One region of the Bacillus sp. S10(2024) genome, then DNA from elsewhere that is predicted to be linked to it. Evidence: riboswitches for the same ligand, from Rfam matches in the RefSeq annotation. Region 1 holds a riboswitch; the other holds the start of a gene.
The links. Region 1 has a riboswitch for preQ1 ahead of queC (7-cyano-7-deazaguanine synthase QueC). Riboswitches for the same ligand answer to the same signal wherever they lie in the genome.

Region 1 (5,857 bases):
TTGAAATGTTAACTGATACAGAAATTAATATGAAACCACGCCGTGATAAATGGAGCATTATGCAAGTGTTACATCACCTGCATCTTGTTGAACAATCTGTTACATCTGCTATTGTATATGCGCTTCATAAAACTGAAAGAAAAGTTGTTCCGCCAAAAGACCTTCAAGCTACACTCGATCGAACAAGAAAGAGAGAAGCCCCTCAACAAATGCAACCAACAGAAACATTAATGAAAAAATCACAAATGATGCAATTGCTGCAAAGTTCAAGAGAAAAGCTGTTACATGTTCTTCATAGCATTGTAAATGAAAAAGAACTATTCGAAAAATCGCTCAAACATCCTGTATTTGATGAGCTTAATTTATATCAATGGGTGCAATTTTTAGACTTACATGAACAGCGTCATCTTACACAGTTAAAAGAAGCAAAGCATTCTATTTTACAAAGATAAAGTGAAACTTCCATCAGTGGTGTCCTGATGGAAAGCCCGCCCAATCGGGCATTTACGGGCAGTTATCCTCACCTATCTTCTTTGTTGCTCTCTAAATTTTGGTGAGGGTCATACTGCCAGTTAATGCGGGATAAAGTGAAACTTCCATCAGTTGATTTACTAGCTTATGGATTTTTTGTAGTTTTTGCACCGCTTAGTAAATGTATATTCCTACTTCATATGTTGGAACATATATAAGGACATCTGAAAAGGAGTTGAAATAATGGGAAATAAAAAACGAGAGCAAGAGAGGCAATGGAAAGCACGAAAAGAACATCAAGAGCCGCATGGGAAAGTGAAGACCTTTGCGGAACTTGTAGATGAAACAAAGAAAACGTGATGCACCTGCATCACGTTTTCTTTGTTAAGGGAAATATAAGAAGAAAAGTTGTCCCAATATTTTTCTCACTAGTGATGTCAATTTTGCCATTCATTGCTTTTATAATACTAAAGACAACCATCATTCCAAGGCCTGTTCCTTTTTCTTTTGTAGAGTAGAAAGGGGAACCGAGACGTTTTACTTGTTCGGTACTCATGCCGATTCCGGTATCTTGAATATGTAATTGGATATGTTTGTTAGCAGGTGTTACAGTAAATGTAAGGTCACCGCCGTTTGGCATTGCTTCAATACAGTTTTTTATAATGTTTAAAAGGCATTGATTGAGCTTTTGTTTTTCTCCCATTATATAAAATGTTTTACTTTGTTTTGTATAATGGATACGAACGTTAGAAAGGTTTGCTAATGGTGTCATGAGCGTAATTGCATGAAGTAATTCTTCTTCTAACTGTAATAGTTGTACTTTTTCAATACTTGGTTTTGCAAATGTTAAGTAGTCTGTTAATACATGATTTGCTTGGTCAATACCGCGCATAGCGATGTCTAAATATAACAGTTTTTCTTGTTCTGAATAGCTTTTTGATTGTAACAATTGAAGAAATCCTCTTGTTGATGTAAGTGGGTTTCGAATTTCATGTGAAATAGAAGCAGCCATTTCACCGATGAGATGAAATTTTTCGGCGTTCACAAGTTCTTTTGCAAGGCGGACTTGTGACTGTAAAACTTCCATTAAGTATAAAATTAAAATTGTTCCTACAATTGTGCATAACTCATATGTAACAAGATAAGGGGTATAGTCCTTCGAGTTTGGAACGATAGATAGAAAATAGGGAATCCAGCCAATGCCGTAAATAAGACTGTAGAAAAAAGCTAAATACATTTTTGTTTTGATTTTCCCTTTTATGTACATGTTATATGTTGTAATGAGAAAAGTGTACAAAATAAAAGATGCAATAAGAGAAGGTATGAATCCGTTGCCCCCAATAAAAAAACGATAAATGTTCATAACAATTAAAATGGCACCACCTGCGACTGGTCCTCCGGATAATGTACCGACAACGAGCACGATATGTCGGAAATCATATTGAAAACCGTAATCTGCTTTTGCAGAAAACGACATACAGACAATGGTAGTAATACTGCAAGAAAGAATAAATACAAACGAATTGAGCTTTGGAGAGTGATTTCCTTTTTCGCTCCAAAATAAATGATAAATCAACATTGTAACTAAAATAAATAATATATTTATGAAGAGGTACATAATAAAAAGCTTCAGCTTTAAAACCTCCTTGTATCGAGAAATAAAAGGTTTAGTATATAAAATCATCATACTATTAATATGGAAGAAAATGAAATATTATTTTTAGAAAAAACAGAAAAAATAGACGTTTTCCACTCGTATACTCGGTATGTTACAATGTAAGGTGCAAGTTAAAGAAGACAATCCATGCATAGCATGGGAGAGGTTCGCGAACTCCCTCTATAAAAAACTAAGCAGAGAACAATGTCCTTATTGATATTGTTTTGTTTTTTTTAGTATGACAGTTCAAGAACGCTCTTTCTTCTTGGAATCGAAAAAAGAGGAGAATGAGTGAAATGAAAAAGGAAAAAGCAGTTGTTGTTTTTAGTGGTGGTCAAGATAGTACAACGTGTTTATTTTGGGCGCTTGAACAGTTTGAAGAAGTAGAAACAGTGACGTTTAATTATAATCAACGTCATAAGCTGGAAATTGACTGTGCGGCGGAAATCGCAAAAGAATTAGGTGTGAAGCATACTGTACTTGATATGAGCTTGTTAAATCAGCTCGCTCCCAATGCATTAACGCGTACAGATATGGAAATTACACATGAAGATGGTGAGTTGCCATCGACATTTGTGGATGGACGTAACTTATTGTTTTTATCGTTTGCGGGTGTGTTAGCTAAACAAGTAGGGGCACGCCATATTGTAACAGGTGTGTGTGAAACAGACTTTAGCGGCTATCCAGATTGCCGTGATGTGTTTGTGAAATCGTTAAACGTTACATTAAATTTATCGATGGATTATCCATTCGTGATTCATACACCACTTATGTGGATTGATAAAGCGGAAACGTGGAAGTTAGCAGACGAACTGGGAGCATTTGAATTTGTCCGTGAAAAAACGTTAACGTGCTATAACGGAATTATTGGTGATGGCTGCGGTGAGTGTCCAGCGTGTCAGCTTCGTAAAGCAGGACTTGATAAATATGTACAAGAACGTGAAGGAGCGAAAGCATAATGACACAAGACTTCTTTGGATTTCGCATTGTTGAAAATTTGCAAAAAATAGATCAGGACATTGAGCGTAAGCAACTGAAGTATCATAATAAGCGTGTTATGGTTAGTAAAGAATTTACGTTTGATGCTGCACATCATTTGCACTGTTATGAAGGGAAATGTAAAAACCTTCATGGCCATACGTATAAAGTAATTTTTGGAATTAGTGGTTATGTCAATGAAATTGGCATCGCGATTGATTTTGGTGATATAAAAGAAATTTGGAAAAATGAAATTGAAATATATTTAGATCACCGTTACTTAAATGAAACACTTCCAGCTATGAATACAACTGCTGAAAATATGGTTGTATGGATTTTTGAGAAGATGGAAGAGGCACTCACAAAAGGTGATCGACAAAATGAATATAAAGGGGCGCGTGTTGAGTTTGTGCGCTTATTTGAAACACCAACAAGCTATGCAGAAGTAAGACGGGAGTGGATGATGGGTGAGTAACATTCCTGTTTTAGAGATTTTTGGACCGACAATTCAAGGAGAGGGAATGGTTGTTGGACAAAAAACAATGTTTGTTCGTACAGCAGGTTGTGATTATAGCTGTGCATGGTGTGATTCTGCATTTACATGGGACGGTTCTGCAAAAGAGCAAATTCGTCAAATGTCGCCGAAAGAAATTTTTTCTGAACTTGTCCAAATTGGCGGTGAAAATTTCTCGCATGTAACGATTTCAGGTGGGAATCCTGCATTGCTGAAGCATTTAGGAGAATTGATCTCTTTATTAAAAAAGAACGGCATTCGTACGGCAATTGAAACGCAAGGAAGTAAATGGCAAGATTGGTTGCTTCATATAGATGAGGTAACAATTTCGCCGAAGCCGCCGAGTTCAAAGATGTCAACGAATTTTGTTATGTTAGATTCAATTGTTGAGCGGTTGGACGGAAAAGAGTTTAGCTTAAAAGTGGTTGTATTTGATGATCAAGATTTTGTATATGCAAAAGAGGTGCATGAACGTTATCCGCACGTTCCATTTTTCTTGCAAGTTGGAAATGATGATATAAAGACGACTGATGACGCTTCATTAATTCAGCGTCTTCTTATGAAATATGAGTGGCTGATTGATAAAGCAGTGCAATGTAAGGAAATGAATAATGCGAAAGTATTACCGCAGCTCCACGCTTTAGTGTGGGGCAATAAACGCGGTGTATAAGTGAAGGGAGATTTTAAGATGACTGGAAGAAAAGATGAAGATTTAAAAGATGTAACATTACTAGGAAATCAAAATACAAAATATTTATTTGAATATAGCCCTGAAATTTTAGAGACGTTTGATAATAATCACCCAAATCGCGATTATTTTGTGAAATTTAATTGTCCAGAGTTTACAAGTTTATGTCCAAAAACAGGACAACCAGATTTTGCGACAATTTATATTAGCTATATTCCAGAACAAAAAATGGTAGAGAGTAAATCTTTAAAGTTATATTTATTTAGTTTCCGCAACCATGGAGATTTCCATGAAGATTGTATGAATGTCATTATGAATGACTTAATTAAATTGATGGATCCACGCTACATTGAAGTATGGGGCAAATTTACGCCACGCGGTGGTATTTCTATTGATCCATATTGTAACTATGGACGCCCTGGAACAAAATATGAAAAAATGGCTGAATATCGTTTAATGAATCATGATTTATATCCAGAAACAGTAGATAATCGTTAAGAAAAGAGGGGGCTTGCCCTCTCTTTTCTAGTATTCTATGTATGTTGTGTAATAACTGTATAGTTCTTATGGTTGACAACAGTAAGAGGTTCCATATCTAGGTCTCTAAAGTTATCCATAATTGTTATATCGACGATAACGGAGTTTTTATTTACTTTTTGAACGCGCCCTTGTAAACCGTTTTTAAATTCAATGACATCCCCAGCTTCTGCAATTTTCATAAGCAACTCTCCCTGTTACATTTTTACGAAAAAGAGAACAAGTTTCGTTCTTTTTGTATTTCTCTTTATTGTGAACGATATTTTCTCTTTTGTAAATGTTTCCAGTACATTTTTTTTGAAAAAATGCTAATTTTTCACAATGAATTTATAGTAAGATTCTCACATTTATTGTAAGGTGAATATAGGGGTGTTATGAAACGGAGACGATAAAATGGTATTTGAGATTGTAGGAAGCTTTATAGCTATTATGTTGTTTTTATTTGCATATACGAAATTGAAAGTGATTCGTGAACATGAAACATACATATACTATGAGGGAGCTGATAGCATTTCTTCTTTTTCTAGTCATGAGGATGGAAGTGCTGAATCATAAAAGAATGTTTCTATAATAGAAAAATGTTGAACGGAGAGTGAGAAAGATGCAAATTTCTTTCATACGTCATGGAAGCTCTAGTGTTCAAAAGAAAGCGATTACAGTTCAGGGATTTCAAGAATGGCAGCAAAGATACGAACATGAAGATATTATGAGAGAAATGGAAATTCCAATTGAAACGATGGAAGTCGTTGAATCCTCTAAATTTATCGTATCGAGTGATCAAAAAATAGCTGTTCAATCAGCAGCGATGTTGACTAGTAATGTTATGTTTATACAGAATTCCCTTTTTCGTGAAGCTGCTGTTCCATCTATTTTACCTGTCCCGAACTGGATAAAGTGTAAACCGGACGTCTGGATGTTTTTGGGTCGAGCATTTTGGATGATTGGTTATTCGAGGGATGTTGAATCTTATTTAGAAGTTCAAAGAAGAGCGAAGCAAGCGGCCGATGTATTA
Region 2 (5,857 bases), 220 kb from region 1:
AAGTTACAATCATAACTTCACGCAACCCGCGCTTCTTTTTTTTGTTTGTTTGGTAGTTCTACAAAGATCATGCCTAAGAAAATACAAATACACCCAATGATAGCTGATAGCGATAATTGCTCATTTGCAACAAGAACACCTGTTATTGCTGCAAAAACGGGTTCCATTGCAAAAATAATTGCAACCCGGGTAGGAGATGTATATTTTTGTGCTGTTGTTTGAATGAAAAATGCAAGGGAAGTGGCAAATAGTGATGTTAGCAATAGTGCAAATAAAAATGAGCGATTTGTCCATAGTGACATCGAAAGTAATTTCTCCCAATCTTCAAACAGAAATGCACAAATAGAAGAGAAGAGTCCAACCGCTAATATTTGTGTTGTACTTAATAATAACGGAGATATCTTTTTTGAAAAGAATCCATTTACAAGGATGTGAGCAGCGAATGCTACAGCACAACCTAATATAAGAAAATCTCCCATATTGAATTGAAAAGCCTCTCCAGATGTTAATAAAAATAATCCAATTGTAGATGCTGTAATGCCGAGTACGATAAATAGATTTACTTTTTGTTTTAAAAAGATAAGCGATAAAATGGGTACCATGACAATGCTGAGCCCTGTTAAAAATCCAGCTTTAGAAGAAGTTGTATATAATAAACCAAACGTTTGTAGTAAATACCCAACAAATAAAAAGAATCCTATTATCATACCAGCACCACTACTAAAGCCTACGTTTTTAATGGGTGTTTTTTTCATAGAAATGAGCTGAATGATGAATAAAATCAGTCCGGCTAATAAAAAACGTACACCATTAAAAGTAAATGGCCCGACAAATGACATGGCATTTTGAACGACAACAAATGTAGCTCCCCAAATGAAAGCAACAAACAATAAAGCGAGGGGAGCAATCCACTCTTTTTTCAATACACTACCTCCGTTCATTTTTTTGTATAGCTTTTCGTGCTAATTCATCGGCTGCTTTATTTTGGCTGCTTGGAATCCACTTTATAAAAAAGAGATCAAATTGTTGGATTATTTTTAGTGCTTCATTTAAAAGAGGGGCATATAATGGATTTTTTACATATTGTTTTTCAATCGCTCGTTCTACAAGCTGTGAATCTGTTCGAAATGATACAATTTTATAATTATGTTCGGTGCAATATTTTAATGCAGTAAGTAATGCGTGATACTCTGCTTCGTGGTTGCTCATAGTTCCAAGTGGAACAGCGAGCTGTACAGGCGGCTGAACCCCTTTAATAAAAACCCCAGCGCCGGAAGGGCCAGGGTTTCCTTTTGATGCACCATCAATGTACACTTCAATCAAACTGAAACCCTCCAATTAACCGATTGTAATACTATAGCAACATGTAAATGTTTCATTCGCTTTTAACATTTGAATTCCTTTTTTCTCTTTAAAGTCTTTTGCAGGTTCTAATTCATCGGCGATGCCATACCAAGGTTCAATACATAAGAACGGTGCATCGTTTCCTGGTGTCCATACACCGACAAATGGGAATCCTTCAAATGAAACTTTGACAAATTTATTATGATTGTGAGAACGGATGGTAATTTCCTTTTTGCACATATTTTCAAATATAAGCGCATCGTTTTGAAATAAATCATATGTAAGCGGAAGCTCTGTTGCTTCTTCTGCTACTACGAGTTTTTGTTTGGAAAGAAACGGTCCTTCTAGTACACTTGCTTCTAATCGCTCTGGAATACCGAAAGATAAATAATAGTCTGTGAAAGATTCATTCGGTAATAATGGACAATTAAAACCAGGATGTCCTCCGATTGAAAAATACATTTCTTCCGAGTTGGGATTGAATACTTCATATGTTACGTATATAGATGTTTTATTTAATTCATAAGAAACAAGCAATTCAAATGCAAACGGATAGTTTTGTAAAGTTTCTTCATTACTTGATACTGCGTATGTAATTTTTGATTTACTTTGCTCTTTGATTGTAAATGTTAAATCACGGGCAAAGCCATGTTGTGTTAATGAATATGGTTTACTATCAACTAAATATGTATTGTCTACTAATCTTCCGACGATTGGGAATAAAATAGGAGCACGTCGCCCCCAATGCTTTGCGTTTCCTTGCCATATATATTCAGTGCGATCTTCTTGTAAGCGAACACTTTGCAGTTCTGCACCTTTTTCAGAGATCGACACAATCATTTTTTCGTTTTGAATCGTTGCTACCATGAACAAACCTCCTAAATCTTTCATGTTTTTATTATACGTCCTCTAAAAAGAAAAGGACAGCACATGACCATCTTTTTGTAACAAAGTAAGGATTTTGCTATATTGACTTGGATTTGAATAATAATTATAATGTAATTTTGTTTATTAAAATACTCGCGTGGTTCGTAACCATCCCACGTAAAAAAACTAAGGAGATCGTATAATGAAAGTTAAGACACTTGTTGGTAATGGTATTTTAGCGGCACTATATATTGCTGTTACTATGCTTATTCAACCTTTTGGTTTTACGAATATTCAATTCCGTATTTCAGAAATGTTTAATCATCTTATTGTGTTCAATAAAAAATATATTTACGGAATTGTGTTAGGCGTATTTTTAGCAAACCTCTTTTTCTCACCCATGATCGCATATGATCTTGTATTTGGAGTAGGGCAATCTATTATCGCCTTGCTTTGTACAATTGTTTCGATGCGTTTTATAAAAGGGGTATGGGCTCGTATGATCTTTAATACAGTGGTCTTTACCTTTACAATGTTTATCATTGCAATTGAACTCCATCTTGCTTTTGATTTACCATTTTTGTTTACATGGTTAACATGTGCGATTGGTGAGTTTGTTGTAATGGCAATCGGAGGACCTATTATGTATTTTATTAACAAACGAGTTCAGTTTGAGAAATTCGTGTAAGATTCAACAAAGAGTTGTTCACTGTAATGTGGCAACTCTTATTTATTTTTCTTGTGTTATCTTGCTGCTGGATATAAATCCATTTTAATTTTGCAACAGATAAGTCACGGCTAGATACACACTCATCCGCCTAAAAAGTTTTTTTACTTGTATTTATAGAGATAAATGAATTTCGAATAGAATACTGTCCGCATAGACAAAATAGGATAAAATAAGAGCGTAATATTTAGTAGGAACGTGCACGGAAGGGGGAGCATAATGAAATATAAAATTACTTGGTTATATCGAACAAAACATGGCCTAGAGACTAGCTTGGAAACAAATTTCCTTCGATTAGAAGAGGTAATACTGTTCGCGGCAGATTTTGAAAAAACAGGGAGAGCAAAGGAATTGTTATTTCAGGATGAAATGGGGGTAGAATGGACATTAAAAGAAGTTAAAAAACTAAGTAAACAAGTTGAGGAAGAGCCACAAGATCTTACGCTGTATTTTGACGGAGGATATAATATTGAGACAAAAGAAGCGGGCGCAGGGATAAGTGTTTATTATAAGAAACAGGGAAAATTGTATCGAATTCGCCGCAATGCGTACATAGAAGGAATTGATGATAATAATGAAGCGGAATATGCAGCGTTATTATACGGAATGAACATATTGGAAGAGCTAGGGGTTAAATATGAATCAGTTATACTTCGTGGTGATTCTCAAGTTGTTCTCCAACAACTAGCGGGTGAATGGCCATGCTACGAGGATAATTTAATTCATTACTTAGATCAAATTGAACAAAAAGCAAAACAGATGAAAATAAAATTAGTATGTGAACCTATTTCTAGAAAACAAAATAAAGAAGCTCATCAATTAGCAACGCAAGCACTGGAAAGAACGAGCATTGATAGTCATAAAGAAATAACGGAATAGGAGTGTAGAAGGAGTGAATCGTAAGCAACTGATTACTGAGGTAAACGAATTATTAGAGACATATTGCGATGACTGCTTTTTGCAGAAGCACTTTCGCAAGGAACATAGTAAATATTATGCTCACTCCTTTTGCATTCGGCAATGTACGATAGGAGAAAAGCTACAAGAGTATGGAAAACAATTGTCTTGAACAATTATCTCTTGTGCAGATTTTTATCCCATGAATGTGTATAGAAAATGAGAGGGACTTACACAGAAAAACACCCAGAGAAGCTTCTCTGGATGTTTTTTAATTTTTTGCTTCTTGTAACTGATGCGCGCATTTTTCTAATTTTTCTTCTTGATCCAATAAAAACGGTGCATCTAAATCGGTTGATACTTCTTTCATTGTTTCGAGCTGCTGACGAGCTGATTCAACGGCATTTGTAGCGTGTTGCAATGATTCAGGGTCCATTGTAATCGTCGCAGAACCAACCATCTTTTGCGCAGTTTCTACGCGGAATCTTACTTCTTCAAAATCATTTATAGGTGAACCCATTGTTTTCTCCTCCTTATTTTCTCATTTCACATAGTTTTTACTCTGCGGAAAAGAAATATGCAGAAGAATAACAAAGGAGGTTATCGGTAGATAACCTCCTGTCATGTATCAAATTAAAGTTTTACTACGTTAGCAGCTTGAGGTCCGCGATTTCCTTCAACGATCTCGAAAGAAACTTCTTGACCTTCTTCTAAAGATTTGTAACCTTCACCTTGAATTGCACTGAAGTGTACGAATACATCGTCAGCACCTTCAACTTCGATAAATCCGAAACCTTTTTCGCTATTAAACCATTTTACTTTACCTTGCATATTGCAATGCCCCCTAAATATAATTACTTTCTCATTTAGTGAATATTACCTAAAATAATAACAACTTCATAAAATTGAAATTATTATACTCTCGAATATTCTGCTGAATGATAATTTAAATATATATGTAATGGGAGATTTTAGTCAAGTAAGCGTTTTTATTTCTTGTATATTTGTGGATAAAAAGGATATTTTAGACATGGATATTTTTATCGCAGATTTCAAAGTGTAAAACAAGGAATTTTACATTCAAATATCGAATATAAAGAATAGGAAGAGATAGGCAAACTTCATGGCAAATTTAAAATGGAGGTTTCAATCCCATACAATTTATTTTGGAGTATATGAACGTATAATTATTTTATGAGATGTAAATATTACTTTTTCTATTCATTTTGCGCTTAAAGCTTTACAATTGTTTATATAAGATTGAAGGGGAGATTTCTATGTATCGAACCACAGTAAATGAAAAGGAAATTATTATAACATTAGCAGCAAAAATACGTAAAGAAATAACAGACAGAAATCCATTATATGAAGCTGTTCTTCAAATAGCTGAACCATTGCTTCAAACAAACCAACCGACATTTGCTGTAAATCATGAAATATTAGGATTGATTATTGGAGAAGTACAAAGAGGAGAAGTGACAGTTTTTGCAGTGGAACATATCATTCCAAAACAGAATATATTCGGTTCGAGCAATATTTTCTATCCAAATGGGGGAACAAGCAAACTTGTAATGGGAATAGAATAGAAATAAAAAAAGCGGCCATAACAATATGTTACGGCCGCTTTCTAAAGAGAGAGGGGAATGGGGATGAAACGGGTAATAAAAGAGTATTTCTTTCAGCACGATATTGTCATTATGATTGGAGTTTTAATTGCTTTTATCGTATTTTTGAACATGCAATTGTTTACATGGATTGCAGCTATTGCTATTATTGCAGGTATTATCTTTTATACAATTAACGAGTATGTAACACATCGTTTTTTATTTCATTTAAAACCGCCAAAGAATCCATTTTTATTAAAAATGTTAAAACGTCTTCATTATGATCATCATGTATATCCGAATGATTTGAAATTGCTATTTTTACCAGTTTGGTATAGCCTGCCTGGATTTACGATTTATTTATGTATTGTATATGGTATTACTTCTAACATCACGCTAACATTATCATTTGGAATTG

Region 2: another riboswitch for preQ1. It lies ahead of AB1280_RS09915 (QueT transporter family protein); the one in region 1 lies ahead of queC (7-cyano-7-deazaguanine synthase QueC).

What each region holds. Positions count from the first base shown of each region.
Region 1 covers NZ_JBFLUR010000002.1:2,152,331-2,158,187, reverse strand. The annotation lists gene AB1280_RS11140 (DinB family protein) at 1-452, shown strand, start outside; gene AB1280_RS11135 (DUF6254 family protein) at 715-831, shown strand; gene AB1280_RS11130 (ATP-binding protein) at 842-2,050, opposite strand; PreQ1 riboswitch class I at 2,285-2,328, shown strand; gene queC (7-cyano-7-deazaguanine synthase QueC) at 2,425-3,087, shown strand; gene queD (6-carboxytetrahydropterin synthase QueD) at 3,087-3,581, shown strand; gene queE (7-carboxy-7-deazaguanine synthase QueE) at 3,574-4,290, shown strand; gene queF (preQ(1) synthase) at 4,309-4,806, shown strand; gene AB1280_RS11105 (YkvS family protein) at 4,842-5,027, opposite strand; gene AB1280_RS11100 (hypothetical protein) at 5,239-5,400, shown strand; gene AB1280_RS11095 (histidine phosphatase family protein) at 5,447-5,857, shown strand, end outside.
Region 2 covers NZ_JBFLUR010000002.1:1,930,496-1,936,352, reverse strand. The annotation lists gene AB1280_RS09935 (DUF6123 family protein) at 1-15, shown strand, start outside; gene AB1280_RS09930 (DMT family transporter) at 18-923, opposite strand; gene AB1280_RS09925 (reverse transcriptase-like protein) at 928-1,323, opposite strand; gene AB1280_RS09920 (aldose 1-epimerase family protein) at 1,339-2,211, opposite strand; PreQ1 riboswitch class I at 2,363-2,407, shown strand; gene AB1280_RS09915 (QueT transporter family protein) at 2,414-2,899, shown strand; gene AB1280_RS09910 (ribonuclease H family protein) at 3,158-3,817, shown strand; gene AB1280_RS09905 (zinc-finger domain-containing protein) at 3,831-4,007, shown strand; gene AB1280_RS09900 (DUF2564 family protein) at 4,107-4,355, opposite strand; gene cspD (cold-shock protein CspD) at 4,469-4,666, opposite strand; gene AB1280_RS09890 (cytoplasmic protein) at 5,113-5,421, shown strand; gene AB1280_RS09885 (sterol desaturase family protein) at 5,485-5,857, shown strand, end outside.